One region of the Arthrobacter sp. K41 genome, then DNA from elsewhere that is predicted to be linked to it. Evidence: riboswitches for the same ligand, from Rfam matches in the RefSeq annotation. Region 1 holds a riboswitch; each other region holds the start of a gene.
What was found. A riboswitch is a leader RNA that binds a small molecule or an ion and turns the genes downstream of it on or off. The one in region 1 is predicted to bind cyclic di-AMP.
Positions count from the first base shown of each region.

Region 1 (9,954 bases):
ACCAACGGCGCCGACCGGGAAACCCGGGCGGCGCCGTCGTACTTAACCAATAGGTGTTAAATTATTTGGGCTTCTGGCGCAGCCCCGTTTCGCGACGCAGCACGATTCACTTGCGCAGTTCGCCCACGACGTAGTCGATGCTGGCGAGAAGGGCGGAAACATCTGCCGGCTCGATCGCCACGAACGTCGCGATGCGCAGTTGGTTTCGGCCGAGCTTGCGGTACGGCTCCGTGTCCACGATTCCATTGGCCCTCAGGACCTTGGCAACCACGGTGGCGTCAACGGACTCATCGAAGTCAATGGTTGCGATGACGTTGGAACGCTCATCCGGGTTGGTGACGAAAGGGGTGGCGAATTCCGACGCCTCGGCCCAGCTGTAGATGCGTCCGGCAGAATCAGCTGTGCGGGCAGAAGCGAAATCCAAACCACCGTTGGAGTTCAACCACTGCACCTGCGCGTCCAGCGTTACCAGGGTGGACAGCGACGGGGTGTTGTAGGTCTGGTTCAGGCGCGAGTTGTCGATGGCGGTTTGCAAATCCAGGAAATCGGGAATCCAGCGGCCGCTGGACTTGATCCGCGCCGCCCGTTCCAGTGCGGCGGGGGAGAACAGGCCAAGCCAGAGCCCGCCGTCGGAGGCAAAGTTTTTCTGCGGCGCGAAATAGTAGACATCACTCTGTGCAACGTCCACATCCAGTCCACCGGCTGCGGACGTTGCGTCCACAAGCACCAGTGAGCCCTCGTCCACCCCATCGACTCGCTGCACGGGGGCTGCGACGCCGGTGCTGGTCTCGTTCTGGGGCCAGGCGTAGACGTCTACACCGGCTTCGGCCTGGGCGGAGGGGCGGGTGCCGGGCTCGGACTTGATAATGGAAGAGGCCTCCAGGAAGGGCGCCTTGTTGGTAGCCCCTGCGAATTTCGATCCGAACTCGCCGAAGGACAAGTGCTGGGCTTTCTTTTCCACAAGGCCGAAGCTGGCAATGTCCCAGAACGCTGTGGAGCCGCCGACGCCGAGTACAACTTCGTACCCTTGCGGGGCCTGGAAGAACTGGCTGAGGCCCTCGCGGACGGAGCCAACGAGGTTCTTGACCGGGGCCTGCCGGTGGGACGTACCCAGGATGTTTTTCGCGGCCGCGGACAGGGCATCAATCTGCTCCGGTCTGACCTTGGACGGCCCTGCGCCGAACCGTCCGTCCCGGGGCAGGAGGTCGGCGGGAATAGTGATGCTGGGTTCGCTCACAGGTGCTCCAATTTCGGCGTGGACACGGCTTTGGTCCGGACGGGTGCTGGTGGCCGGCAGCCGGTGACAGCTGCAACCAGGGCCTCCCTCATTCTGCCCTGTGGGACTGTTGGGGCGGGAACCGGAGCCGTCATAGTCCAGTCAATGAGACGGTCACACAGCCCGCCGCAACTAATCGGACAAAGTCAAAATAGGCTAAGCTTTTCCACGGACTACGTCGCAGTTGAAGGCGATACGGTGGGACAACGCAAGGTACTGCGCTCGAGGAGCTGAGCTGGATGACGGATCTGATTGATACTACGGAGATGTACCTTCGGACCATTCTGGAGCTCGAGGAAGAGAACATCGTTGCCCTGCGTGCGCGTATCGCCGAACGGCTTCGCCACTCCGGACCCACCGTTTCCCAGACCATTGGACGGATGGAGCGGGACGGCCTCGTGGTGGTTTCCGGCGACCGCCACCTGGAGCTCACTGAGACCGGCCGTAAGCGCGCCACCGAAGTCATGCGCAAGCACCGCCTGGCTGAGCGGCTCCTCGCCGACGTGATCGGACTGGACTGGGCCTACGTCCATGACGAGGCCTGCCGCTGGGAGCACGTGATGAGCGAGCGGGTGGAACGGCGCATCTACGAGATGCTCGACCACCCCACCAAGTCTCCGTACGGAAACCCCATCCCCGGGCTGGCCGCGCTGGGCGGCATGCCTTCCCTTGGTTTTGGCGACGGGGCTGTCAGCCTTCTGGAGGCGATGAAGTCCTACGGCTCTGCCTCTGTTGTCACCATCAGCCGGCTTGCTGAACCCATCCAGGTGGAGCCTGAGCTGCTCTCGCAGCTTGACGAGGGCGGCATCCGGCCTGGCGCTGCTGTGTCCCTGGAACGGGTGGGTGATTACATCTCCGTCCGGGTCCCGGGCATCGAAGGGGCGCTCGAGCTGCCGCCGGAGGTAGCGGCCCACGTGTTCGTGGCCCTCGCCTGAGAATCCCCGTCGGGTGCCCTACCCCATGTGAAGTGGCTTACGCAAAGATAACGGAATTGTTACTTTGCCCCTTTTGCCTCTATAGTTGAACTGAAGTTGATATTAAAGCGTTACCTGATCCGGAGCCGAGCTCTGCCAGCGGATCAGGAGCACGAGTCGTAACTGGCAGAGGCGGGGGAACCACAAGCGGCAGCCGGGGGACTGCCTTGGGGTTAAGTCCGTCAGCAGCAAGCCTCTTCCAGTGAAGGATTCCTCCGGGATATCTCTGTGCCGAAGCTTGCTTACGGCGGACCGGGTCTTTGCACTCTCTGACCCGAATCCGACAGCTAACTTCGCAGGCTTTCCAGAGAGGACCCTTCTTGACCATGCACAATTCCAGGGGACGCCGCCGCGCGCCGGTCCCTGCTTCGACACCGCGCGGTGTCGAAGTCATCACCTCGGAACGCCCCCGCGATCCGCACCGTGATGCTCGCCGGCGTCGGGGTCCCTTCCGTCAGGTCACCGAATTCGCTGCAGCCAGCGGCATCGGCCAAAAGGCCGGCGTGGCACTTGCCGCCACCGGTCTGGTACTCACCGTGACCGTACCGGCCACCAGTCCCGTCATGGCCACCGATACCTTGGGATCCTCTGCCGTTGCCGCGTCAGCTGTTGCCCCGCAGCCCCAGATCACCGCAGAAGCCGGGGCCGCGATTGACTTCAGCCGTTCCGCTGTAGTCACCCAGGCGGACCCGGACGGAAAGCTGAAGCAGCTGCTCAGCGCCCAGTCTGCCGGCGCCGTAACCCGCGCTGCTTCCACGGGAAGCCTCGGTGCCCCACTCGCTGCCTTGACCACTGCTTCGCCGTTCGGCTACCGCGTCAGCCCGATCACGGGAGGCTCCGGCGACTTCCACCGCGGGCAGGACTATGTGGCCCAGTGCGGCACATCCGTCCTGGCTGCGGCCACGGGAACTGTTACCTTCGCCGGCTGGCACGAGTACGGTGGCGGCAACCGCGTTGTAGTGGACCACGGCAACGGCCTGGAAACCACGTACAACCACCTCTCCTCCTTCAGCGTGAAGGAGGGGCAGACAGTTTCCCGCGGAGACGTTGTAGCCCTCAGCGGGACCACAGGTGCCTCCACCGGCTGCCACCTGCACTTTGAGGTCCAGGTCAACGGTGAGGTCGTCGACCCCACCAGCTGGCTCTAGTCAAGTGACCGCTTGCTATCAAATCATCTTGACCTGCCGTGACCTGAATGTGACATTCACGCAAAACTGCTGTACCGTCTAACTCGCGTCAACTTTTCCGAAGTTGACGCTCTTGTGCGGATTGCCTAACTCTGCCACCGCTCAAGGTCCGTTCGCATTTCATCGTCTGGCAGGGGCGGGGGAACCAATTGTGGCCTTTAGTTTCGAAGGCCTTGGGGTTAAGTCGCAAAAGCTTCCCAGGAAGCCGCGCGGCCGGGTGACTCCCATCCGAATCCGACAGCTCACCTCGCAGGCATTGGGAGAGGCTACCTTCGTGTCTTCACGCCATAATTCGGCGCGCCACCGCGCGCAACCGGTTCGTACCAACGCCCTGGACTCCATGTCCAAGGCTGTTAGTGCCAATGCCGGGACAGTAGGTCGCCAGGCTGCAGTCATCGCTGCTGCATCCGGCCTCATCCTGACCATGGGCCTGCCAGCCAATGCAGCAGATACCACTGCTGGTATCTCCGCTTCCACCGAGTCCGGATCCGCGCAGCCCGCCCTTGCCGTCACCGCGGCACCCACGGCTACCGTTTCCTTCGAACGGCCGGTTGTGACCACCATCGCCGCTCCTGTTGTGGAGCCTGTGACAGTCCAGTCAACCTCCGATGACGAGGACGCCCCCGCCGCATCGACTGCAGCGACCGCGTCAACTGCCCCCACTGCGGCGACTGCCACCACAGCAGCAGCAAAGAAGATCGCCGAGCCCGTCGCATCCGCGGCCAGCTCGGGCATCGCGGCCATCGCTTACACCGGCATCGGCAGCCCGTACGTCTGGGGCGGCACCACCCCCAATGGCTGGGACTGCTCCGGCTTCACCCAGTGGGTCTACGCCCAGGCCGGCATCAGCATCCCCCGCGTGAACGCATGGACTGCAATGAAGCCCACGTCCACGCCGCAGCCCGGTGACCTTGTTATGCAGAACGGCGGAGCGCACGTTGGCATCTACGTCGGCAACGGCATGATGATCAGCGCCCTGAACCCCTCCCAGGGAACGCTGCTGCACTCGGTAGCCGCTACCGGCTCCTCCGCGTTCTTCACCATGAACTAGTTCTTCGACCTTACGGTCCAAGAGCTTTTTCTTTGCCCAAACACGCTTTTCGCTAAATCACACATCCCCGTTCAGGGCGTGCCGGCGTACCCCCAAGATGCCGGCACGTCCAGTCCCCTTTGGCTGCCTACATGCGGTTCGAAGGAAAACGAAAGAGAGAACTGATGACTACTCGTGCAACCGCACGGCACCGCGCCGAGGTCACCAAAACCAACTCGCTCGCCATCATTGCCAAAGCTGTCGGCGACAACGCCGGCGGCGTAGGACGCCAGGCGGCTGTTATCGCAGCGGCTTCCGGCCTTGTCCTGACCAGCGGCCTGGCAGCCAACGCTGCTGACGCCAACGTCCAGCGTGATTCCGCTCCGGCTTCCACCCTGGAAGTTGAATCAACCGTTGAGGCTCCGATTTCGGCTGCTTCCACCATCGCCATCTCCTTCGAGAAGCCGGCTGTAACCACCACCCCGGCCCCCGTAGTGGAAGCCCCCGAGCCCGAAGTCGAGGCAGAAGCTGAGGTTCAGAAAGCCGCTCCGGCTCCTGCTCCCGCCACACGGACTGCCGCTGTCGCCAAGGTGACCGCCACGGCGCCGGCAGCAGCCGCTCCGGCAGCAGCCGCGCCCGCCGTTTCTGCACCGGCAAGCGGCAAGGGTGCGGCCATCCTGTCCGCCGCCTACGCACAGCTCGGCGTTATGCAGGACTGCACCATGCTGGTTACCAACTCCCTGGCTGCCGTGGGCATCAACTTCCACGACTGGCCGGCAGGCTACCTTTCCCTGGGCCGTACGGTTAGCGCTGCAGAGGCTCAGCCGGGCGACCTCATCTACTACGCCAACGGTGGTTCCGGCATGGCGCACATCGCCGTTTACGCCGGCAACGGCCAGGCCGTCCACGGTGGCTACAACGGCAACCAGACTGTTGTCTTCAGCGCCAACGTAGGCTCCGGCCCGGTGTTCATCCGCGTCAACTGACACTCTTCCGCCACGTTTTGCATAGCTGACGAAATCCAGACAGGACCCCTGCCCTTCCGGCGGGGGTTCTGTCAGTTAACCCGGAGGGTTTGCGGGTCCCGCGCCTATTTTGGTTCGGACACGGCTGCCTCCGGCTTCAGCGATTAGCTGATAGTGCACTTCTTTGTTTACTCTTGTGGTGTCGATCCATAGCCCGGACATGCCGAGGGCAGCCGGCCCTCGTGCCCCTGACGGGTGCGGCCGTGAAGAGGTACGTGCATGCGCACTCTCGTTCTGAATGCTGGATATGAACCGCTGGCGGTTATTACTTTCCGCCGGGCGCTGGTGCTTGTGCTCACGGGCAAGGCGAGCGTTGTGGCTGAGGGGGACGATCCCGTCGTGGGTCCCCAGGAGATTCTGGGCCGCCCGTCCGTGATCCTCCTGAACCGCTACATACGCCCCAGATACAACCAGTCCACGGCCGTTAGCCGACGCGGAGTGCTCCGGCGTGACGGGCACAAGTGTGCCTACTGCGGTAAAGCTGCGCACACCATCGACCACGTTCAACCAAAGTCCCGCGGAGGTGCGGAGTCCTGGGAAAACCTGGTGGCTGCCTGCTTGAAATGCAACAACGTCAAGGGCGACCACACCCCGGCGGAAATGGGCTGGAAGCTGAGGTTCGTCCCGGAGCCTCCGCATGGGACCATCTGGCAGATCAAGGAACTCGAGAAGCCGACGCCCGCCTGGGATCCGTTCCTGCTGCCCGAACGTGCTGCGTAGCACCAGTGTCGGACGGCTTCCGTGCCCCCGGACTAGGCTGGGGGAATGGAGCAAAAGGGGTCGGATTTCAATGCCTTGATCCTGGCCGGCGGTCGGTCATCACGGCTGGGCGGAGTACCGAAGCAAGGGCTCGTCTTCCAAGGTGCCACCCTCCTGCAGCAGTCACTGGCCGCGGCCTCCGGGGCCTTCCGTACAGTAATTGTTGGCCCGGACCCAGGTGCACTTCCCGCAGGTGTGCTCTCATGCCGGGAGCAACCCGAGTTTGCAGGCCCGGCGGCTGCTGTGGCCGCTGGCCTTGGCGCGCTGGCCCGGGCCGGAAACGAACAGACGTACACCCTGGTGCTGGCCTGTGACATGCCGCGGGTCTCTGCTGCCGTGCGGGCCCTGAGGAAGCCGCTGGACGACGGTGAACTCGGAGGCGACGGGCTCATGGCCTGTGGGGAAGACGGGCGGCCCCAGCACCTCGCAGGGTTCTACCGCACAGGCATGCTAAAAAAGGCTGCGGAGGATCTTGCGTCGCGGGGCGCCTTAGTTAACGGTTCGATGCGGGCGCTCCTTGCTAGTCTTGACCTGCAGCTTGTCACCGTCCCCTCCGGTTCCACTGACGACGTGGATACCTGGGACGATGCCGCCGCACTAGGAGTTGACGCCGGGACTACGACGAATTCCAGGACCGGCGCGGCAGCAGTTGATTTGGGAGGCAGTCAGTGAAAAGCCAGGATGAAACGCTGGAGGAGTGGTGCAGGTCCCTGCTCCAGGCTTATGAGCTTGAGGACGTCCAAGTGGATGTCAACGCCGTCCTCGCCCTTGCAGGGGTAGCAGCGCATTCTGTCGTGCGGCCTGCGGCGCCCCTCACTACCTTTATCGCCGGCTACGCCGCCGGCCTGGCTTCAGCGGCCGGACGCAGCACGGAAACGGCGTCCATGGAAGGTGCCCTGGCCGTGGCCCGATCTTTGGCTGCCGACTACGACGCTGAAGCTGCCGGGACTCCCGGCGAATGACCGAGGAGCCCGGGGAAGAACGGAGTTCAACGGACCTGCCGGAGACGCCGCGGCATCTGGCCCACACCTGGGAGGAAGCGAGGCTGGCCGCCTTCGAAGCAGCCACGCCTATTCCGGCCGGGCCTGTTCCCCTGCAGTTTGCCCTGGGCCGAAAGCTTGACCAGGACATTACTGCGCTCCAGGACATGCCCCACTACGCTTCCTCCGGCATGGACGGCTGGGCGGTCAACGGCAGCGGCCCGTGGATCCTGGCGGAACCGGGCGCCCGGCTGGCGCCCCACCAGGCCAGCCCAATCGTCACCGGCGGGCTGATTCCTCCCGGCGGAAAGGCTGTGCTTCGCAGCGAAAGCGCCGTACTCGGCACGGACGAGGACGGCCTGCCGGTCCTGATGACGGGTGGGAGCGCCCGGCCCGGGGAACCCCGCAACGGCCAGCACATTCGCAAAGCCGGGGAGGAAGCCCTGGCCGGAGACATGCTGGTCAAGGCGGGAGCGAAGCTCAACCCTGCCCATCTGGCACTTGCCGCACTGGCCGGCTACGACGAACTGCAGGTCCAGGGAAAACCCCTTGTCCGGATGCTGTTCACCGGCTCCGAAGTTATAGAACAGGGAGTGCCCGTCCCGGGCAAGGTGCGGGACACTTTCGGTCCGCAACTGCCGGCAGTCGTGGAGATGCTTGGCGGCATAGCGGGGGAACAGCACCGGATCGGGGACTCCTACGACGAGTGGCTCGCCGCCTTGGAGGACGTGGTACCTGAGGTGCCCGGCGCTCCAGACCTGCCGGCCGACGTCGTCATCACCACGGGCGGAACCGGACGCTCAGGCACGGACCACCTCCGCACGGCGGTGGCAGAACTGGGGGGCAGGCTCGTCGTCGACGGGATCGCGATGCGCCCGGGACACCCGGCTGTCCTGGCGGAACTGCCGGACGGCCGCTTTGTCCTCGGTCTTCCAGGGAACCCGCTCGCCGCCATGATGGCACTGGTCACTGTTGGGGCGCCCCTGCTCGCCGCGCTCGGCCACGGCAGCCTGCCCCCTGTCCAGGAAGTGCCCTGCGGAAGCATGATCGAACCCGATCCGGGGCGCACCCGGCTGATGCCCTTCCGGCTCCTCTACGGGATGGCATCTCCGGCGCAGCACACCGGCCCGGGGATGATGCGCGGGTTGGCCTCGGCCGACGGCGTGATGGTGGTGCCGCCCCATGGAGTCCAGCTCGGCGAGTTGGTGCCGGCCGTTGCCCTGCCCTGGGGGCCACCCATTCCGGCAGCTGGTGATCCTGCCGGGAAGGCAAAGCCAAGGAGCGCACCGCGGCAAACCAGGACCGCCGCCAAACCGTCAGCCGGCGGGCCCGTAGACTGGAGTGCACTGCTTGGCTGACGCTGCTCCCGGCCGTGCCCGGTTGGTGTCAGGCTGCGGCAGTTGTCATGATGGACCTATGAAAACGCAGGGGTGGGAATGGGCCGGGTAACCCAGCGCCGGAAGGTGCACAAGTACGTCCTTGACGGTTCTCCGAAGGCGCTCGAGTTTCCGGTACGCCACCGTGAGGATGTCCTCGCTGTGGAGGAGCCCCTGGAGATCCGGCTCGGACAGCTCTCCTTTTCTGTCACTATGCGGACCCCTGGCGACGACTTTGACCTGGTGGCCGGCTTCCTGGTGTCAGAGGGGATCATCTGGAGCTCCGAGCAACTCGTGTCGCTGCGTTTCTGCGCCGGCGAAGATGAAAACGGCGTCCAGACATTCAACGTGGTGGAAGTCCAGCTAAGGCCGGACGTCACAATTCCGTCCATCGGCCGCCACATCTACACGTCGAGCTCCTGCGGCATTTGCGGAACGGACTCAGTGGAGTCAGTCCAGAAGTCCTCGCACTACAGTCCCGCCGCAGACCCGCTGACCATCGACGCTGAGCTCCTCGCATCGCTGCCCGCCCTCCTGCGGAAATCCCAGCGCCTTTTCGAGGACACCGGGGGAGTGCACGCCGCCGGATTGTTCAACATCCAGGCCGACGGCGGCGCGGAGCTGTTGTGCCTCCGGGAGGATGTAGGGCGCCACAACGCCGTGGATAAGGTGGTGGGCTGGGCGCTGCGTGAAGGACTGCTCCCGCTCCGCGGCACCGTCCTCCAGGTCTCGGGGCGGGCGTCCTTTGAACTGGTGCAGAAAGCGGCGTTGGCGGGAATTCCCGTGCTCGCCGCGGTCAGCGCGCCGTCAAGCCTCGCAGTTGAGCTTGCAGAGGCCAGCGGCGTGACGCTTGCCGGCTTCAGCCGGGGAACCAGCCTCAACATCTATGCCGGTGACCACCGGATCGTCAGGCCCGTTGCCCGGACTGCCGCTGACGCCCGTACCTGAGCCGGTTTCCCCGCCCGCCCTGCGCGGAAAACGTTTTTTAGGGGGATGTTGTCCGCCGGTTATGGCGAGTAAGCTACCAGCGGGTAGTTTTATCCGCCGAATGGACAACATGGTCCACGATCTCAGCGCTGAAGAGGGCCAACATTGCATGACGACCGCCGAATCACGGAAGTCCGCCTCGAAAGATTCGTCCGAGAACGTATCAACCCCGCCGTATACAGCCGGAGCCTCCCCCTCAGCCTGAGCAGTTGGGACGTGCCGGACGAACCCGTGCCGGCCCTCGAGGCCATGCGGCAGAAGTTCCAGCCGCAGGAACACGGCGCTCCCTGGGGAAAGCCGTGGGCTACCAAGTGGCTTCATCTCCAGGGGGAAGTCCCCGAGTCCTGGGGCACGGAGCCG
Region 1 is NZ_JBNHEW010000003.1:620,647-630,600, reverse strand. It holds gene serC (phosphoserine transaminase) at 107-1,237, opposite strand; gene AC5RTE_RS10450 (iron-dependent transcriptional repressor DtxR) at 1,516-2,211, shown strand; cyclic di-AMP (ydaO/yuaA leader) riboswitch at 2,356-2,567, shown strand; gene AC5RTE_RS10445 (M23 family metallopeptidase) at 2,577-3,398, shown strand; cyclic di-AMP (ydaO/yuaA leader) riboswitch at 3,527-3,707, shown strand; gene AC5RTE_RS10440 (C40 family peptidase) at 3,778-4,488, shown strand; gene AC5RTE_RS10435 (NlpC/P60 family protein) at 4,653-5,453, shown strand; gene AC5RTE_RS10430 (HNH endonuclease) at 5,712-6,212, shown strand; gene mobA (molybdenum cofactor guanylyltransferase) at 6,258-6,923, shown strand; gene AC5RTE_RS10420 (DUF6457 domain-containing protein) at 6,920-7,213, shown strand; gene AC5RTE_RS10415 (molybdopterin molybdotransferase MoeA) at 7,210-8,589, shown strand; gene fdhD (formate dehydrogenase accessory sulfurtransferase FdhD) at 8,668-9,555, shown strand; gene AC5RTE_RS10405 (alpha-mannosidase) at 9,700-9,954, shown strand, end outside.

Region 2 (9,954 bases), on a different contig from region 1:
ATCCGTTGGAGCGGGTTGCTGATGTGGCGTTGCCCACCGCGCGGCTGGGTATCACCCAGCAGCGGCACTACAAAAGCGAACACCAGGACTGGGAGCCACACTGGCCGGAGACAGCCGGGGCCGCGAACCTCAACGTGCCCGGTGACCTTTCGCAAGTGTCTGGGCTGAGTGAAAGTGATCCACGGCGCCACAGCCCCCAACTAAGCCGCAAACTTTCGCCCGAGCACCCGGGCCGCTAGATTCATCAGCACGATGACTAATTCACGGACGCCCTTACATGCAACCGCCTACTGGACCACAGCAAGGGAGCACGGCGAACTCCGTTCCGAGGAGCTGCCGCAGCCGGGTCCCGGCCAAGTGCTGGTCCGCGCCCTCTACTCGGGTATCAGCAAGGGCACTGAGATGGTGGTTCACCACGGCTCGGTTCCGCCCCGGGTGGCCGAGGAAATGCGGGCGCCGCATCAGGAAGGCGAGTTCCCAGGTCCTGTGAAGTTCGGCTACCTGTCCGTAGGCGTCGTAGAAGAGGGGCCGGCTGAGTGGTTGGGCCAGCGCGTGTTCTGCCTGAATCCGCACCAGGACCTGTATGTAGTGGAGCTGGATGCCCTGACTAAAATTCCGGACAGCGTTCCTTCCCGGCGCGCTGTCCTCACCGGAACGGTGGAAACGGCTATCAATGCCCTCTGGGAGGCAGGTCCGCGGCTGGGGGACCGGGTAGCCGTGGTGGGTGCGGGCCTGGTAGGCGGGATGGTCGCCACCTTGTTGAGGACCTTCCCGCTGCAGCGGCTGCAGCTCGTTGACCTGGACCCCAACCGGCGACAGTTGGCAGACACTCTGGGAGTCGAATTCATCCACCCGGATGACGCACTCACGGACTGCGACATAGTGTTCCACTGCTCCGCCTCCCAGGAGGGCCTCGAACGCAGCCTCCAGCTGGCGGGTGATGAGGGCGACGTCATTGAGATGTCGTGGTACGCCAACCGGGAGGTCACGCTGCCTCTGGGCGAGGACTTCCACGCACGCCGGCTGTCCATCCGGGCGAGCCAGGTGGGAGTTGTGGCACGGGCCCGGCGCCACCGCAGGACCAACGCGGACCGCCTTGACCTGGCCGTCTCACTCCTCGCAGATCCAGTGTTCGATGCCTTCATTACCGGCTCTTCAACGTTTTCCGATTTGCCGGATGTAGTGCGGGGCCTCGCCCAAGGGACCTTGGATGCGCTGTGCCACGTCATCGAATACCCCCAAGAGCGAAATCTCCAGGACCCAACCCGCGAAGACCAGAGGTAGCCCATGTTCAGCCTGACCGTACGCCGCCACTTTATGATCGCCCACAGTCTTCCCCGGGAGGCCTTCGGCCCCGCCCAGGCCATGCACGGGGCAACGTTTGTCGCTGAGGTGACCTTCCGCCGTCGGACGCTCAACAATGACGCCATCGTGCTGGACATCGGTGCCGCGGGAACCATCATCGAGGAGGTGCTGTCCGGCCTGAATTACCGCAACCTGGACGAGCACCCGGACTTTGAAGGCAGGCTCAGCACCACCGAAGCGCTGGCTGAGTACATCGCCCAGTCAGTTGCGGGCAAGCTGAAGGAGGACGACGACGGCCGCCAACTCGCCGGCGTCGACGTCACGCTCCGGGAGAACCCGGACGCCTGGGCAACCTGTTCGATGGAACTGAACGCTTAGCCCGTGCGCCCCATCCGGCTCCTCGTACCAGCCAACATCCGCCACAACTCCGGTGGCAATGTCTATAACGCCCGGCACGTTGAGGGGCTGCGAAGGCTGGGCGCGGAGGTGGAGGTGCTGCCTGTGGAGGGTTCCTGGCCGGAGTCCACCCCGGAAGAACGACGGCGGCTGGGCCCTTTACTCAGCGCCTGGGCGCCGTAGGACCAACCATCAGTCGTGACGATTCTGGACGGACTGATCGCAATGGGCCCCCGGAGGAGCTGGAGTTTGCCGCCAACGCCCGGCGCGAGACCTGGGTGCTGGTGCACATGCCGGCACCTGCGCACCACGAGCTGGAGGCACGGTCGTTGCGGGCGGCTTCGGGCATTGTGTGTACCAGCAGCTGGGCAGCCGACGTCCTTGCAGCACGCCATGGCTCACAGGGACTGCGCATCGCACTTCCCGGGACCGGTTCCGCGCCCCGCTCGGAGGGATCGGTCCCGCCGCACATTGTCACCGTGGCCGCGCTCCTGCCTAATGAGGAGCAGCTGCTGACCATTGAAGCTCTGGCGCGCATCAAGGACCTCCCGTGGACTGCAGCGCTTGTTGGATCGGATCAGGCCGACCCGGAGTACGCAGGCCTCGTGCGGGCCGCGGTCGCAGCGCACGGGCTCGAGCGGCGGGTGCGCGTAGCAGGTGAGCTGCGGGGCCAGGCGTTGGAAGAGGAATGGAACAGGGCAGACCTGAGCGTCCTGGTTTCCGAGGCTGAGGCCTTCGGTATGGTGGTCACGGAATCGCTGCCGCACGGGATTCCCGTAGTGATACGCGCGGGAACAGGTGCTGTGGAAGCCCTCACCTTTGCCGCCCCGGTCGACGGCGAAAGCATCCGCTTCCCCGGTACGGCCGTGCAGTTCCCACAAAACGGCGATCCGGAAAACCCGGACGTGCTGGCCGGGGTCCTGCGGCGCTGGCTGCTGGACAGCGAAACCAGGAGCACCTGGCGCTCCGCAGCGGTGGAGACGAGGGGCCGTTTACCCGGCTGGGACAGACAGCCGCGCAAGTGCTGGACATGCTTCGGGGGTGAAAGGTAGCAGTGCCGCATGTACTCGGCAGCAGCTATAAACGGGTGCGGTGCCCCGCGAAGAAGTTCCGCAACAACCCGCCGCACTCGTCCTCACGGACCCCTGCGTAAACCTCAACCCAGTGATTCAGCCGACGCTCCCGCAAAACGTCGAACACCGAGCCCGCGGCTCCGGCTTTCTGGTCCCACGCCCCAAAAACCACCCTGGGTATCCGCGCCAGGACAATGGCACCGGCGCACATGGCGCACGGCTCCAGCGTCACCACCAGCGTGCAATCGGACAACCGCCATCCGTCTCCGCTCACGCCGTCAGCCTTTGAAAGCTCGCGCAGCCGCGCCGCAGCCTCCCGGATGGCAACTACTTCGGCGTGGGCGGTAGGGTCTCCCAGCTCCTCCCGCTGGTTCCGTCCGGAACCCAGCACTGCGCCGTCGGGCCCTAGTACTACGGCCCCGATCGGCACGTCTTCTGTGGCAAGGGCACGGCGCGCCTCCGCCAGGGCAAGGCCCATCCACACGTCGTGATTCTTTTCCCCGGAGACCATGGCTCAATGATAGTTTCGAAGGATACCCAGAACCCGTCAGGTACGCCGCCGGGAGGCAACGTGAGCAGAGTCCGGAAACGCGTGGACAAGTGGATCAAGCCTTACGCCGCCCTCTGGTTAACCATGATCGTCGGTGGCGCGCTGGTGCTCGCCATGGCCCTGCTGGGAGCCGAGGTCTACTCGGATGTGGTGGACGAGGAAGGGTTGGCGGGCCTCGATATTCCGGCGCTGGAGTATTCCCAATCCCTGCGGAACCCCGACGTCAACGCCTTCGCTACAGCCTTCACCAATGTGGGCGGCGGCATTGGCATGCCGATCGTCGCGACCATTCTCACGGCCTGGTTGACCTTCCTGAGCCGGACCTGGCGTCCCATCGTCCTGGTGGGCGGTGCCGCCCTTGTTTCCACCACGGCCACCACCATGGGTAAGCGTCTTGTCGGCAGGACCCGGCCGGATCATTCCGAGGCCGTGCCGCCCTTCGAATCGTCCCCGTCGTTTCCCAGCGGCCACACATTGAATACCACTGTGGTTATTGGCGTTTTGGTGTACATTATGTGCCTTCAGTTCCAGGCCCTCTGGGCCCGGATAACCGCCATCACTGCCGGGGTTCTCTTCATCATCGCCATGGGCCTGAGCAGGGTTTTCCTGGGGCACCACTGGATGACCGACGTCATGGCGGGATGGTTCCTGGGGCTCGCCTGGGTCTGCATGGTGATCCTCGCCCATCGGCTGTTCCACCTCGTGCGGAAGCGCGAGCACGCCGGCCCCGCCCCGGATTTTGAGCATCCGGTTCTTCGCGAGGAGCACAGCGAGGACCCGCTCCCCAGCAACGCGGGCACCTCCGGAAGGAATAACGGCACCGCCCCGCAAGGAAACGACGGCGGCACCTTGCGCAGGAGCGACGGCGGCTCCTTGCGGGGGAGCGACGGCTCCTCGCGGACGGGCGCGGGAGGCTGAGAGCCGAGGGGCACCAGCAGCCGGGTGATAGTTTTGACCCATGCGCACTCTCGTTGTTGACCACCCGCTGGTCGCCCACAAGCTCACCGTCCTGCGGGACAAGAACACGCCGTCCCCGGTCTTCCGGCAGTTGACGGAGGAGCTTGTGACACTCCTTGCATACGAGGCCACGCGCGAGGTCCGCACCGAGCCCGTCACCATCGAAACACCGGTCAGCACCACTGTGGGCACCGCGTTCACCAAACCCACCCCGTTGGTGGTCCCCATCCTGCGCGCCGGGCTGGGGATGCTGGAGGGCATGACCAAACTCGTTCCCACCGCAGAGGTCGGCTTCCTGGGCATGGCACGTGACGAAGAAACCCTGGACATCATCACCTACGCCGAGCGACTCCCCGAGGACCTCACTGACCGGCAGATCTTCGTCCTGGATCCGATGCTCGCCACCGGCGGAACCTTGCGCGAAGCCATCAAGTTCCTCTTCAAGCGCGGAGCATCGGATGTGACATGCATCTGCCTCCTGGCCGCTCCGGAAGGCCTGGCCAAGCTCGAGGAGGAACTCGCGGACGCAAACGTGACGATCGTCCTTGCCTCCATCGACGAAAAGCTCAACGAGAAGTCGTACATCGTGCCCGGGCTCGGGGACGCGGGGGACCGCCTCTACGGCATTGCAGGGTAGTCCTCAAGCCTTTTCCATTCCTTGTGCCGCCGCTAGCCTGTGCGGATGGACTGGAAACTGGAACTTGTGTATGTCCCTGTATCAGACGTAGACCGCGCGAAGGATTTCTACGTTAACAAGGTGGGGTTCAATGCCGACTTCGACGAACGGCCAACTGACTCCATCCGCTTTGTCCAGCTGACACCGCCGGGCTCTGCGTGCTCAATCTGCATTGGTGACGGGCTCACGGACGCCCCTCCGGGCACCGGCTCCAACCTCCAGCTCGTGGTGAACGACATGCAATCCGCCCACCAACACCTGAAGGGCAACGGAGTGGACGTCAGCGACGTGGACGTGCAGGACTGGGGCCACTTTGTGTACTTCGCCGACCCGGACGGCAACAGGTGGGCGGTGCAGTACATCCCCGGCCGCGACGCCTAACCTTCACGGGGGCGCAGGCACGCGGGCAGGAAATGGCAGAGGACACAAAAGCGGCGGACGTTATTTTTTGCCGGCTTTGAGGTCCGCCACTGCCTTGGCGATGCGTCGCTGCCGGGTTTCGGGGGTCTTGGCTTCACCCAACGGATCAACGTACCGGCGCTGGGCACTGTAGTTCAGGGTGGCATAGAACTCCTGGGCGGCGGGCTCGGCAGCCAGTGCGGACGCAAGGTCCTCGGGCATCTCCACTACCCGGGGCTGGGTGTCGAGTTCCAGGTCCACCTCCACAGTGTCTCCTGCGGCAACGCCAACAAACTCCCTGTTGGCCGCACTCAGTGAGACCAGGATTTGCCCGCCCATCACGGCAATGCTGCTGCGGTAGCTCTTGCCGTTGATGGTGACCACCACAGGCGCCCGCTTGCCGGCCCCGAGCTCCGAAACAACATCCCCGGGAACCTCGATGCCGGTCTTGTTTCCGCTGCCCTGGATCGTGGTGGTAAACCTCATGAATGACAGTATGCCGCGCGGCCCGCACCTTCAGAAGGTGCGGGCCGCACGGCTGACAGGTTCTTGATATCCCGGGCGTTTAGTACCAGTTGTTGGACAAGTGGAAGTTCAACGCGCCGCACGGGGACTGGTAGCGCTCCTGAATGTAGTTCAGGCCCCAGTTGATCTGTGTGCGGTAGTTGGTGAGGTAGTCCGCGCCTGCGCTGGCCATCTTTTCGGCCGGCAGGGACTGGACAATGCCGTAGGCGCCGCTGCTCGGGTTGGTGGCCGTGGTGGTCCAGTCCGATTCCTTGATCCACAGAGTAACCAGGCACTGCATCTGGTCAGGAGCCCAGCCGTAGTTGCCAAGCTGGCCGGCCGCATAGGCCTGGGCGCCGGCGGGATCATTGACCGCGACGACGGGGGCAGGCTCGGGGGCGGCCGCCGGTGCGGGCTCGGGAGCGGGTGCCGGTGCCGGCTCGGGAGCCGGTGCCGGTGCAGGTTCGGGTGCCGGTGCAGGCTCGGCCGCCTGCGGTACAACGTTGATTTCCGGCAGGGCCGGGGCTGCCGACTCCGGCGCGGGATTCGCCGTGATCTCGCTCTTTTCGATGCTGAGGTTGGACTGCGCCTCAACCGCCTGTGTTTCGGTGGCAGCTGCGCGGATGCTGGTTTCGGTAGCTTGTCCTGCAGCTCCAACTCCAATAAGGAGTGCGCATGACGCGGCAATCACTGCCGCGCGCTTGCCGAACGAAGGGATTTTGCCAGTTTCAGGCCCGGCCTGCGGTGCAGACTCAATTTTCGGACGTGGCTGTGCCAGGAATTTGAACATGATGAATCGCCTCTCACACCTGCGGAGTTAGCTGTCGGGTTCGGATGAGGGCATCCGGCCTTACGGAAAGTTCACGTGCTGGCTTAACCCCAAGGGCAATCAGTGCCCGGGACGGTGGGTCCCCCGCCTCTGCCTATGTTCAAGAGGAATCCGGGAAGTGGCAGAGCTTGGCGTCATCCGGATATGCGGCCCGAACGCCCGAACCGCACCCTATCGACGGTACAGGAACCAGACCGTAAGTCACAACTTGGTAACAGAGATCACGACGACGGCGCGTCGCCTTGTCGAAGCAGCAACCGGAGAAATGGCGTTTTCGCTATTGAGCTGACTTCGTGCGTTATGCCCCTGTTACCCCGAGCCACGGTGTCGGTTGAGGAGTCAGGGATGGCAGGCTGCGCTGCCGCCGCTTGAGGTGAAAGCGGGCCAGGCCGCCCAGATTCGTCACGTGCTTCGGCCGATTTCCCGGGGCTACTAGTGGCCGCTACTGGACAGTGAGCGACGAAAGGAAGGCGATTCCGGCAATTTGAAGACGCATGAAGAAAGCGAACTTGTGCGCACTGTTCGCCGAATTAAGTTGCGCTGGCACCTTCAGGAGGAGCGTCAAACGGGATATTGATCAGCAATCTGACCATCAGCCAGAATCGTGATCTGCGACACGTTAAGCGCTTTTGTCTCACTATCCGGACGAAGCGGTCCATTGTTACTTGCAAGTTAGCATTGTTACGCTGCACACTTCCATTGTGAACAAGAACTCAACAGCACCTGCAGCCGCAGAACATTGGCCCAGCACATCCGCTGCTGCCGACATGCGCTGTTGTCGAATGTACGCCTGATCTTCCCACCCCTCGAAGTTAGTAGGCATACGCCCCCAGCCCAGCGTCGGGCGTCCCTCCCCGCAGTCCATGCGGGGAACCCAGCATTCGAGCCGCGATGACGGCCATTCACATTGAGGTAAGCAATCCATGTCAGTTGCATCCGGATACGTCCACATTTCTGTCCGTAACGCCGCCAAAGGTGGCCAGCCTTCCGGCCTCCGCCCCGGTTTCGGACCGCGCACGTCGCTCGCTCCCGCAACTTCGGGAAGCAGCTTTCCCGGCGCGGGCTATGGCCCCCAGGGCTTCAATCCCAACTCCTACGGCCAACTCCGCGCCGTTCCGCCGGCTGACTCCGCGCCGGTGACGGCTCCCACTCCCGTAGTGGCCGGCCCCGCCCCGGTCCGCCCGGTAGCCAATGAGAACGTTGCCCGCGGATTCGTTCTGTACATGGGAATTGATGAGGAAACTGCGGCCGCCGCCGGCACCTCCATCGCCAAGCTTGCCCAGGAAATCCGCGCCTACGCCCAGTCCCTGGTAACCGGAGCCGAAAGCTACGCCGCTGTTGCCGTAGCCCCGGCCGGCACCCCCGGGTCAGCGCTCGACGTCGTCCGCTCCACGTTCGGTGACCCCACGGTTAACACCCGGCAGCGCACGGAAACCCCGCGGCCCCAGCAGCCCCAGGAACCGCGCCCCTCAGGCGTCCTCATCGACCTGGCCCGCCGCGAAGTACACCTTGATGGTGAATCCCTGAACCTGACGTTCAAGGAGTTTGAGCTCCTCAACTACCTTGTGGAAAACGGAACCCGCACCGTGGGCCGTGACGAACTGCTTGAAGGCCTGTGGCGGAACGCCGAAGAAGTCCCTAACGAGCGCACCATCGACGTCCACATCCGCCGCCTCCGCTCGAAGCTTGGCCGCCTCGCCAACACCGTTCGCACGGTGCGCGGCCAGGGCTACCGGTTCTACGAGCACCCCGAGGTTATCGTCTGGGCCGCTCCGGAATACTCGATCTAGCCCCTCAGAGCGTTGGCCGCCCCTGCCGGGGCGGGCATTAAGCTTAAGCCATGAGCCAGCACCATCTTCGACGCCTTGTGATCATGCGGCACGCCAAGGCGGACTGGCCCGGCGGTGTGGCGGATCACGACCGTCCCCTGGAGGAGCGGGGCCACCGGGAGGCGCCGCTTGCCGGGCGTTGGTTGCTTAAGCACAACATCGTGCCCGACTTCATCTTGTGCTCCAGCGCCCTGCGGACCCGCCAGACCTGCACCTGGGTGTGCTCCGAACTGGGTGACAAGGCGCCCACGCCCAAACTCGAAGACGGGCTTTACGCCGCCTCGGCCCTCCGTATGCTGACGGTGGTCAACCATGTTCCGGATACCGTGACCACGCTTATGCTGATCGCGCACCTGCCCGGCGTGCAGGATCTTGCGATGCACCTCGCCTCCCGTGATTCTGACCACGACGCCTACATGGACGCCGCCACGAGGTATCCCACCAACGCGCTTACCGTCCTCGAAACTGAAAAGTCCTGGGCGGAGCTGGACGGGCAGGACGCACGGATCACCAGGTTCAAGGTGCCGCGGTCACACTGAGCCAGGCTACTTCCTGGGCGCGGGACGGCGCTGGGGCTGGAAAGGCCGTGTTTGCCGTGCTGCCGGCCCGCCGGCGTTCCTGTCGCGGGAAGCGGTTCGCGCGCCGCTGGCCCGGGCTGCGCCCGGGTGTTGCACTCTGCCTCGCCGCCCCGGCCATACGGCCCCCGCGAACAGTGCCGCCAGGGCTGTCAGCAGCGAGAGCGCGGCCAGGAAGAAGTAGTTATCCGGGTCTGAGGTGGGCAGTGGGGTGCCGAACAGTGAGGTCTGGCCGGCGAAGGCCGCTTCCCAGGTGCTCAGGAAGGCAAGCGATCCCGCTATGGCGAGGCTGGTGGAGAAACCAGCGACGACGAGCATAAAGATGCGGCGGCGGCGGAGCACTTCCGCAATGCAGGCGACGCAGGCGAGGCTCAGGACGCCAAGGAAAGCGATGAACACCGGCTCCGCCAGGGTCATGCCCGTCAGGATCAGCAGCCCGGCAGCCACGATGCCGGCGATGACCGCGAACTTGCCGCTGTTTCCCATGTGACGCATGACCACCATCATCCCCGAAGAGGGGCAACTTCCACTCGTAGCCGCGCGAGTCAACCATAATGGCTGCAACACTTTGGTCCCTCGGTGCAGCCAGCCCGCCCAGCGGCACGCTCGCACCTCTGCCGTCGCCTACAGCCCGTACTTCTCCAGCAGCCGCAGCCATACCTCACTGATGGTGGGGTAAGAGGGCACTGCATGCCAGAGGCGCTCCAATGGCACTTCGCCCACCACGGCGATGGTGGCCGCATGCAGGAGCTCCGCAACGTCCGGTCCGCAGAACGTTGCGCCCAGGAGAACCCTGCGGTCCTCATCCACCACCAGCTGTGCCCACCCCTCGTAATTTTCGGAGTGCAGTGAGGAGCCGGC
Region 2 is NZ_JBNHEW010000002.1:625,352-635,305, forward strand. It holds gene AC5RTE_RS07275 (zinc-dependent alcohol dehydrogenase) at 253-1,284, shown strand; gene AC5RTE_RS07280 (6-pyruvoyl trahydropterin synthase family protein) at 1,288-1,683, shown strand; gene AC5RTE_RS07285 (hypothetical protein) at 1,687-1,884, shown strand; gene AC5RTE_RS07290 (glycosyltransferase) at 1,992-2,753, shown strand; gene AC5RTE_RS07295 (nucleoside deaminase) at 2,779-3,285, opposite strand; gene AC5RTE_RS07300 (phosphatase PAP2 family protein) at 3,346-4,242, shown strand; gene upp (uracil phosphoribosyltransferase) at 4,283-4,918, shown strand; gene AC5RTE_RS07310 (glyoxalase superfamily protein) at 4,964-5,338, shown strand; gene AC5RTE_RS07315 (YdeI/OmpD-associated family protein) at 5,399-5,842, opposite strand; gene AC5RTE_RS07320 (aggregation-promoting factor C-terminal-like domain-containing protein) at 5,922-6,650, opposite strand; cyclic di-AMP (ydaO/yuaA leader) riboswitch at 6,656-6,816, opposite strand; gene AC5RTE_RS07325 (winged helix-turn-helix domain-containing protein) at 7,613-8,479, shown strand; gene AC5RTE_RS07330 (SixA phosphatase family protein) at 8,530-9,057, shown strand; gene AC5RTE_RS07335 (hypothetical protein) at 9,064-9,588, opposite strand; gene AC5RTE_RS07340 (dihydrolipoyl dehydrogenase family protein) at 9,718-9,954, opposite strand, start outside.
Region 2: it holds a riboswitch for cyclic di-AMP, as region 1 does, so the genes downstream of both, AC5RTE_RS07320 (aggregation-promoting factor C-terminal-like domain-containing protein) here and AC5RTE_RS10445 (M23 family metallopeptidase) in region 1, are expected to answer to the same signal.

Region 3 (9,954 bases), on a different contig from region 1:
AACCCCGGCGAGATCCTTGTCTTCAGCGACTACCAGGACAAGGGATTGTTCCTGGCCGTTACGGCCGCCACCTCCATCGCGTTCTTCGCCATGGTGGGCTTCGAGGACTCCGTGAACATGGTGGAGGAAACCAGGAATCCGGAAAAAATCTTCCCGCGCACTATGCTGACCGGGCTGGGAATAGCTGTACTCCTTTACATGCTGGTGGCTGTCTCGGTGGTCAGCGTACTGACGCCAACCGAGCTTGAGAACATTCGGGAAGCCGAAGGAGCCGCGCTTCTTGAGGTGGTCCACAAGGGTTCGCCCGACTTCCCGATAGACAGGATCTTTCCGTTCCTGGCGGTCTTCGCCGTAGCCAACACAGCACTGATCAACATGCTGATGGCCAGCCGCCTCATCTACGGAATGGCACGCCAGCACGTCCTGCCGCGTACCCTCGGAAAGGTCCTGCCGGGCCGCCGTACCCCGTGGGCCGGCATCGTCTTCTCCACCGTCCTGGCGCTGGGACTCATCCTGTACGTCACCAGCGATCCGGAAAGCAACATCGTGGCCAACCTGTCCGGGACCACTGCCTTCCTGCTGCTCTGCGTCTTCACGGTAGTAAACGTTGCCTGCCTTGTACTGCGCCGCAAGCGGGACCCCAACCGCAAGGTGTTCTTCACCTCGCCCGGGCAGTTGCCGCTGGTGGCGGCCCTGCTGTGCGCTTTCCTTGCCGGCCCATGGGTGGGCAGGAACGTCATCCAGTACCAAATTGCCGGCGGTCTGATGGCCATCGGCGTTGTGCTCTGGTTTGTCACATGGCTGATAAACCGGAGAACGAACCACGAGGAAAGGCTTAACACATGACAGCTGCTGCAGAAACAACTGTCGCTTTGGACGGACGCTTTGCCCGGGAACTGCCCGAGCTGGCGGTTCCCTGGCAGGCAGAGGAAGCACCTGATCCAAAGCTGCTGGTTCTCAATGATGCGCTGGCAGGGGATCTGGGACTCGATCCGGAATACCTTCGGTCCGCGGAGGGCGTACGCCTCCTCCTCGGAAACCACGTTCCGGAAGGATCGACGCCGGTGGCCCAGGCCTACGCCGGCCACCAGTTCGGCGGCTACTCGCCCCTGCTCGGCGACGGCCGCGCACTCCTGCTAGGTGAGCTGACGGGCCCGGACGGCCGGCTGCGGGACATCCACCTGAAAGGGTCGGGCCGCACTCCCTTCGCCCGTGCCGGGGACGGGCGGGCCGTCGTCGGACCCATGCTGCGCGAGTACCTCATCAGTGAGGCGATGCACGCACTCGGCATCCCCTCAACGCGCTCCCTTGCCGTCGTGGCCACTGGCCGGCCGGTGCGCAGGGAGACCATGCTTCCAGGGGCGGTACTGACACGGGTGGCCAGCAGCCATCTGCGCGTGGGGAGCTTCCAGTACGCACGGGCCACCGAAAACATGGACCTCCTGCGCCGCCTGGCGGACCATGCGATCAGCCGGCACCACCCCCAGGCCGCAAACGCCGAAAACCCGTACCTGGCGCTCTTCGAAGCAGTGGTGTCCACCCAGGCGGAACTGGTGGCCCAGTGGATGCTGGTGGGATTCGTCCACGGCGTGATGAACACGGACAACATGACCATCTCCGGGGAAACCATCGATTATGGGCCCTGCGCTTTCATGGACGCCTTCAACCCGGCCGCGGTGTACAGCTCCATCGATGTGGGCGGGCGCTACGCCTACGCCAACCAGCCGGTTATCGCGGAATGGAATCTGGCCCGCCTGGCCGAGGCCATGCTGCCACTCTTCCATGAAGACCAGGAACAGGCCGTTGCCCCGGCGGTGGAAGCACTTGGCAAGTTCCGCCGGCAATACAGTGACGCCTGGTTCGCCGGCATGAAAACCAAACTCGGCCTGGCGGAAGCCCCGGCCGGAAGCGCGGAGGCCGAAGAGGCCTCGGAGCTGGTGGACGGGCTGGTGGCCCTGCTGAAGGACGGACCGATCGACTACACGTCCTTTTTCCGCAACCTCTCGCACGCGGCCAGGGGCAACGACCGCCCCGCCCGCGGAATGGTTCTTGACCTGGCGGCCTTCGATGCCTGGGCCGGGCGGTGGCGCGCCTTGCAACCGGACGGGGACCTGATGGACACGGTCAATCCCGCCTACATCCCGCGCAACCATTTGGTGGAGGAAGCGCTCGCCGCAGCAACGGGGGGAGACCTTGATCCCTTTACCCGGCTCCTGGACGTGGTCAGTGCCCCGTTCAGTGAGAGGCCCGGGCTGGAACGCTATGCCGAAGGAGCGCCGGAGGACTTCGGCAGCTACCAGACCTTCTGCGGGACCTGAAAATCTCCACCTGGTGCCGGAACCAGGGGAGACCCGATGAAACAAAACAGGGGCGGCAGCCAGGATTAATCCCGTCTGCCGCCCCTGTTCGGGTGGTGTGACTACGCTACGCGGACGAAGGAAGCGCCGCCGAGCCAGCTGATGGAGTGGACCTCGGTCTTGAAGCCGTCCACGCCGCCGCTGACAACCTGGCCGTTGCCGGCGAAGACGCCAACGTGGCCTGCGGTGATAACCAGGTCACCGGGAGCCGGGGTGGCAACGGTGGTGCCGTACTGGTAGAACTGGCCGGGAGCGAGGTCGCCAACGCTCTTGCCAACTGCGCGGAGTGCCTTCTCCACCATGGCGGTGCAGTCCTGCTGGACGCCCAGCTGGCCGTAGGCGTTGGCCAGAATGGCTGCGCCGGTGCCCGTGCCGGTGGCTGCGGGAGCTGCCGGGGCAGGTGCAGCCGGAGCAGGTACGGCAGCCGTGGAGGCGTAGGACAGGTTCATGCCGGTGTTGGCAGGAGCGGCAGCCTTGGCGGGAGCCGGGGCGGCGGCCGGAGCAACTGCAACGGAGCCGGCACCGGGGATCTGGATCTGGTCGCCGGGGTAGATGATGGCGGTGATCGCCAGGCCGTTGGCAGCCAGGACGTCGTTCAGGGCTACGCCGTGGGCTGCCGCGATGGCACCGAGGGTATCGCCGGAAACAACAGTGTGGACGTTGGCTGCGGCTGCTGCCGGGGCGGCCACTGCAGCAGCCGGTGCTGCGTAAGCCTGGGTGTTAGTGGTCTCGGTGGTGTCCGGACCGGTTACGCCTGCGTGGGCCGGGGCGCCGACACCGAAGGCAATGCCGGATGCTGCTGCAACGGCGAGCGCCGGGCGGCCAAGGGACTTGACTGACACAGCCAAACCCTGGAGCGCGATTGAGCGGGCCGGAGTCGCGCGGTGACGGGCGGTGATGGAATTTTTTGACACGGTTGATCGCCTCTCCCATGCCTGCGGGGTGAGCTGTCGGGTTCGGGTTGGAGATACCCGGCCGGGAGCACATCCGGAAAAAGCGGAGGTGCTATCGACTTAACCCCAAGGCCTCATATGAGGCCGCGGAAACTTGGTTCCCCCGTCCCTGCCAGCTGAAGAGCGTTGGTTCCCGGGTCAGTGGCAGGGCTCGGCATACTGAGGGGAATGTCCCGTCTGGGAGGGACACCTGAAGACCCTAACCCGTGCGGGGCCCCATTGTCACGTTTGGGTAACATACGAGGTGCTTCTACCGCATTCCGCAAACGACTGGAGGGTTGCAGCACCCCAGCCTGACCTTGCGAGATAGGCGCGCCGGAGATGTGGCTCGTGTTCTTTGTCACAGACCTATAACCTCGGCGTGAAACAGGCCGCCCTGGGATTCCGCGGCAGGAGGATATCGGGCTGGAAGGAAGGCTCCGGAATTCGGCCAGGCAACCGGGGCCCAGCGTGGCAGGCACGGCCTGGAACTGCTCCGGTGACGGGGAACAGGCACTGACCCCGCGTAGGCTTTTGCCATGCCTGACTACGAAAGGTTCCGGATCCTGCTGGAGGAGGAGCGGGAGCGCAAAATTGCTCTCCTCCCGGCCCTCCGCGAGGACATCGCCTCGGCAAACTCGGCCCGGCAGGACTCGAATGTGGATGACGAGCATGACCCCGAAGGCGCCACCATCGCCTTCGAGCTGTCCCAGGCTTCGGCCCTGCTGCAGCAGAGCAGTGCCGGGCTCCACCAGGTAGACGCAGCCCTGGCCAGGATCGCCGCCGGCACCTACGGCACCTGCGCCGTCTGCGGTGAAGCCATTGCCGAGGGCAGGCTGGAGGCAAGGCCGTGGACGCCGTTCTGCATCCGGCACGCCGCGGCAGGCCGCCGATGACCAGCGGCAGGGAGCAGGTGGCGGCTGCCGCCGCATTTATTGACCGCACCCTGCAGAATGAGGGCTCCTGGTACCGGGCGGACGACGTCGAGGCCCGGCTCGGCGGTCGGTTGGCCTCCTACGGTTCTTCAGTGGGCGCTGTCCGGGGAACGGTCCGCGACGCCCTGCGCAAGTTCAAGGATTTTGATCACGACGGCGTTATGCAGCTCGCGTCCGCGCTGTGGGGCCAGCCACGGCCCGGCTCAAGGGCCGTATATGAACGCCGCCTCGCCGCCGTCGTCCTGCTGCAGTCCAAAGTGTCACTCCTGCGCCACACGGACCTGACCCGGGTTGAGGGCTTCCTGCGGACTGCCGCGACCCAAGAACTGGCCGGCCCCCTGCTGGCCGATGTTGTGGCGCCGTTTTTGGCACGGCTTGACGGACACGGGCGGCAACGTGCCAATGTCGTCCTCGCCCGCTGGCGGACGGACCCGGACAGCCAGTTGCGCCGCGCAGCGGACTATCTTGAACAGCATTCAGAACCCGAAGCCCCACCACAAGGAGACACCCATGAACGGACCCTTTGACCTTGAACGATTCGTCCACGCCCAGGACAGCGGCGGAACGTACGACCAGGCACTGGCGGAACTGCAGATGGGCAGTAAGTCCGGCCACTGGATGTGGTTCATCTTTCCCCAGCTCGCCGGCCTGGGACAGAGCGACATGTCCCGCCGGTACGCCATCAGCTCCCTCGCTGAAGCCCGGGAGTACCTGGACCATGAGGTGCTGGGCCCGCGGCTGCTCGACTGCGCCCTGGCCCTTACCAACCATGCAGGCCGCACCGCAGAGGACATCCTGGGCGGCATCGATGCCCGGAAGCTGCACTCGTCCATGACGCTGTTCCTGCGCGCGGCACCCGGCGAAACCGTCTTCAAGACCGTCCTGGCCAAGTTTTTTGACGGACAGCCGGACGCCGCGACTGATGAGCTGCTGGCGGGCCAGGACGCGACCTAGAATTTCGAACAAAAGAGCCGACGGCGGTGCCTGCGCTTCCTGCGCAGGGCATCGCCGTCGAACATACCCGGCAGCGCCGGGCTACGGCGAGGGGCTGCCGCCGTTGACGTTCAGCGTTTCCCCGACGACGTAGCTTGACTCCGGCGAGGCCAGGAAGACATACGCCGGGGCGAGCTCGGCCGGCTGGCCTGCACGGCCCAGGGGAGTGGACTGCCCGAACTCCGGCAGTTCCTCCTTGGGCTGGCCGCTGCTGACCTGCAGCGGAGTCCAGATGGGCCCGGGGGCTACGGCATTGACGCGGATGCCCTTGGGCGCGAGCTGCTGGGCCAGTCCCTTGGTGAAGTTGTTGATGCTGGCCTTGGTGGTGGCATAGTCCAACAGCGTGGGTGATGGGTTGTAAGCCTGGATGGAGGTGGTGTTGATGATGGTGGAGCCCGGCGGCATGTGTGGGAGGGCAGCCTTGGTCAGCCAGAACATGGCGTACACGTTCGTCTTCAGGGTGTGGTCGAACTGCTCGTCCGTGATGTCGGTCAGCTCCTCCTGGGCCACCTGCTTCCCGGCGTTGTTCACCAGGATGTCCACTCCGCCCAGCACGGCCACGGCGGTGTCCACCACTTCACGGCAAAGCACCGGGTCCTTCAGGTCGCCGGGCACCTTGACGGCCTTGCGGCCGGCGGCTTCGATGAATCCTGCGATGCGGGCGGCGTCCTCTTCCTCCTCCGGGAGGTAGGACAGGACGACGTCGGCCCCTTCCCGGGCGAAGGCGATGGCTGTGGCTGCACCGATACCGGAGTCCGCGCCAGTCACGATTGCCTTCCTGCCTTCGAGCCGGCCGGTACCGCGGTAGGTTTTCTCACCGAGGTCCGCTTTGGGTTCCAGCTCTGCGTCCAGGCCGGGTTCGGGCTGGTCCTGCTTCGGCGGGGAAATTGTCTCGTAGGCGGTGACCGGATTGCGGAAGGTGTACTGGTCTGTCATGGTGGTCCTCCTGTTGGATCGGAGTGGAACACGAGAAAGCTAAGCATGCTTACCGTTCCAGCCTAGGCAATCAGCCCGTCCCTGCCAACCCGCTCCGTGTTCCTGGCCCAGCCCCCGTTCAGTCCCGCTGAACCTCGACGAGCCTGACCTCCGTGATGCCGCCGGAGTCCACCGCCGCCGTCATGTAGGTGCAGGCAGGCTGGCGGCGCCGGTCTGTAGGTGAGCCGGGATTGAGCAGCCGCAGGCCTCCAGGGGCTGTGGTGTCCCACGGGATGTGGCTGTGCCCGAAGACCAGCACGTCAGCATCCGGGTAGAGCGCCCCGCACCGTGCCTCCCGGCCTTTCGCCGGGCCGGTCTCGTGCACCATGGCGAAGCGGACTCCGTAAAGCGTTGCGGTTGCCGTTTCGGGCAGCCTGGCGCGGAGGCCGGCGCCGTCGTTGTTGCCGTACACGCCGATCAGCCGCCGGCTTCGCCGCTCAAGCTCGTCCAGCAGGTCCACCGTCACCCAGTCGCCCGCGTGGAAAACCACGTCAGCATTCCCGACGGCGGCCCACACCTGCGCGGGGAGCGCCCTGGCGCGTTTGGGCACGTGGGTATCGGCGAGCAGGAGAAGATTCAGCGGCATGGGGAAATCCTGCCATGCTGCCGGTTCGGATTGGCCCTTTCCGGCCCTGTTCCCCGGAGGCAGACAGTCGTAATCTGGGGCTGGAGGTGATAGCCATGGAGGCAGCACAGGGCGACAGGATCATCGTTCACGGAAGGACCGTCGGTGCAACGGACCGGCACGGGGTGATCCTCGAAGTCCGCGGCCAGGGCGGAACCCCGCCATACCTGGTCCGCTTTGACGACGGCCACGAAACCGTCATGTATCCCGGCGGTGATTTCGCCGTCGAACGCGGAAACGGGCAGTAGCGCCGCAGTGTGATGCGCCGCTCCACCTGTCAGACTGGAGCGATGGATCACTTCCCGGCTTCAACACAGTCCTCCACGCCGCCTGTCCGCACCGGCCCCCGCGACCCCGGCGATGCCTGGGTGGAAGGGGAACGGGGCCGGTACTGGGGCAGATTCGGCGCCGCCGGGGTGCTTGCCTACGACCCTGCCAAAGGCGTGCTCCTGCAGCACCGCGCCATCTGGAGCCACAATGGCGGCACCTGGGGACTGCCGGGCGGGGCGCTGCACGAAGGCGAGGACGCCGTAGCGGGCGCCCTGCGTGAGGCGTTTGAGGAAGCAGCGGTGCCGCCGGAGAGCGTCGAGGTGCTCTTTACGTCGTTGCTGGATCTGGGCTACTGGTCCTACACCACCGTGGTGGTGCTGGTGACGGAGCCGTTTGATCCGGTGATCAGCGATCCGGAGAGCATCGAACTGCTGTGGATTCCGTTTGCTGATGTGGAACACCAGGAGCTGCATCCCGGTTTCGCGGCGGCATGGCCGGGCCTCCGGGAACGGCTCGCCTCCGGAACCTAGCCCGGACGCCCGGTCAGTAGTCCGGACCGTATTCGGCGGTCACCAGGATGGGCAGGTGGTCCGAGTTCCCGCGCGGGAGGGTCTCCACGCTGGTGATGTCCAGCCCCAATGAGGTGGCAAAGTCGAAATGGCCCTTGAATACCTTGTAGCGGGTGTACGTGCGCCGGTTGCTCAGCGACAATGCGTAGCCTGAATTTTTCATGTGGACATGCAGGTTCTTGGTGAAGAACGGGTAATTGAAGTCGCCCACCATCAGTGTCATCAAACCTTTGCCCATGGTCAGGAGTTCGGCGTGGGCCGCGTGGATCTGCTTCCGCCGCAGCGAGTTGGAGGCCGTCAGGGGCGCGGCATGGAAGGAACCGATCACCAGTTCATGCTGCGTTTCGTTGTCCATCACCCGGGTGCCGATAAGGCGTTCATGCGCCGGGGCCAGCACCCTGTCATGCATGGACTTCTTCAGCGCAAAGGACTGCGTGTCCAGGGCGGTGAACCGGCTGGTGCGGTAGTAGATGGCGAGCCCGAGCCGGTTCGCCTTGGTGGCGTCCGCGAGGTGAAGCGGGCCCAGGGTCTCCGGAAGGTCGCTGGAATCCACCTCCTGGAGGCAGAGCGCGTCAATATCGTGGTTCCGGGCCAGGGCAAGGAGCTCTCCGCTCGCCTTGTGCTCGCGGAGGTTGTAACTGATGACGCGCATGGAACACCTCTTCCGAGGGTTGCTGACAGGACCAGTTCCTGAGTCTACCCAGAGGACAGGTCCCGGGCTCCAAACATTTCACCGCGTCGGCCAGCGTCTCCAGGAGCGGTTCCGGGGCTAAACGATAGAGTTATTGCCACTTCACTGACATCTCCTGGAAGGGCCAACGTTGTCCGCTGATCTGCCTGAACTGGCCGAGGGAAATTTCTACTACCAATCCCTGGGCGGTGGCCGCTTCCGGTCCACCATCCACGCCCAGGGCGCCTGGAACGTCCACGAGCAGCACATGGCGCCTGCGTCCGGGCTGATGGCTGACAGCCTTGAACGGCACCAGCCGCGCACGGACATGCGGATGGCCCGGCTCAGCTACGAGATTCTGGGCCTGATTCCCGGCGGCAAATTCCGCATTGACACCACCACCCTGCGGCCTGGACGGACCATTGAACTGCTGCAGGCCGAGCTGGTGGCCGCAGGCCGGACGGTCATCCGGGCCACGGCCTGGCGGATGATCACCAGCGACACCTCCGACGTGGCCGCAGTGGAAGACGCCGGCATACCCGGACCCGAGGAGTGCAAGCCCTACGACGGCGCGGCGGTGTGGCCGGGCGGCTACATCCGTTCGCTGGAGATGCGCGTGGCGGAAGGGCACCGGCCGGGCGCCGGCAAGGTATGGCTGCGCACTGACCACCCCCTGACGGACAGCGCTGACAGCGGCGACCTCGCCCGGCTGATGGGGCTGGTGGACACTGCCAACGGCATCGCCGCCCGGGTGCCGCCGGGGAAGGACAGCTACGCGTTCCCCAACCTCGACCTGCAGATCCACATGTACCGCCGCCCGGCGGGGGAATGGTTGGGGCTGGACAACGCCGTCTCTTTTGGCCGGGACGGCATCGGCCTGACGTCAACGGTGCTGCACGACCTCCAGGGCCCTTTCGGCCGGGCAGAGCAGATCCTGACCGTGCGCAGGACCTGACGGACCGGGTTGCGGCGTACCCTAGGCTTGGCTTGTCCGCCGAAAGGCTTGCAATGCGCCTCCGGCGGAAAGAGGCCTATCAGCCTGAGCCGGCCACGGCCAGTCACTGCCGGTGCGGCGGCACCACCAAGGAACTGCACGATATTAAAGGGAGCTTCGCACCATGCACCAGGCCGGACCGGGACACCGCACACTCACAGTGGTGCGGCAGGAGGCATCGCTCGGGGCGGCCCGGGACCTGGAGTTCGGTTTGGAGCTCCTGGCCAAGGCAAGGACCGGCAGCATCGGCCCCACGCTGCGGCTGTACCGTCCTGCCCCCACCGTCGCCTTCGGCCAGCGGGACACCCGGCTGCCCGGCTTCGAGGCAGCCGCCCAAGCCTGCCGCGACAACGGATTTGAGCCGCTGGTCCGCCGCGCAGGAGGGCGCGCGGCCGCATACCACCAAGGAACCCTCGTGGTGGATCACATCGAACCGGACGCCGACGCCATCGCCGGCTCCAAAAGCAGGTTCGGATACTTCGGGAAGCTGTTTGCCGAAACGCTGCAGAGCGTAGGGGTGCGGGCGGCTGTAGGGGAAATCCCCGGTGAGTACTGCCCGGGGGAATACAGTGTGCACGGCTCGGGTCCCGCCGGCGGCCCGCCGGTGAAGCTGGTGGGCACGGCACAGCGGGTG
Region 3 is NZ_JBNHEW010000001.1:544,821-554,774, reverse strand. It holds gene AC5RTE_RS02585 (APC family permease) at 1-846, shown strand, start outside; gene AC5RTE_RS02580 (protein adenylyltransferase SelO) at 843-2,318, shown strand; gene AC5RTE_RS02575 (LysM peptidoglycan-binding domain-containing protein) at 2,420-3,271, opposite strand; cyclic di-AMP (ydaO/yuaA leader) riboswitch at 3,275-3,446, opposite strand; gene AC5RTE_RS02570 (TraR/DksA family transcriptional regulator) at 3,829-4,185, shown strand; gene AC5RTE_RS02565 (DNA alkylation repair protein) at 4,182-4,751, shown strand; gene AC5RTE_RS02560 (DUF1810 domain-containing protein) at 4,735-5,178, shown strand; gene AC5RTE_RS02555 (glucose 1-dehydrogenase) at 5,260-6,153, opposite strand; gene AC5RTE_RS02550 (metallophosphoesterase family protein) at 6,272-6,778, opposite strand; gene AC5RTE_RS02545 (DUF1918 domain-containing protein) at 6,874-7,065, shown strand; gene AC5RTE_RS02540 (NUDIX domain-containing protein) at 7,108-7,617, shown strand; gene AC5RTE_RS02535 (endonuclease/exonuclease/phosphatase family protein) at 7,631-8,308, opposite strand; gene AC5RTE_RS02530 (thioesterase family protein) at 8,478-9,281, shown strand; gene AC5RTE_RS02525 (lipoate--protein ligase family protein) at 9,445-9,954, shown strand, end outside.
Region 3: it holds a riboswitch for cyclic di-AMP, as region 1 does, so the genes downstream of both, AC5RTE_RS02575 (LysM peptidoglycan-binding domain-containing protein) here and AC5RTE_RS10445 (M23 family metallopeptidase) in region 1, are expected to answer to the same signal.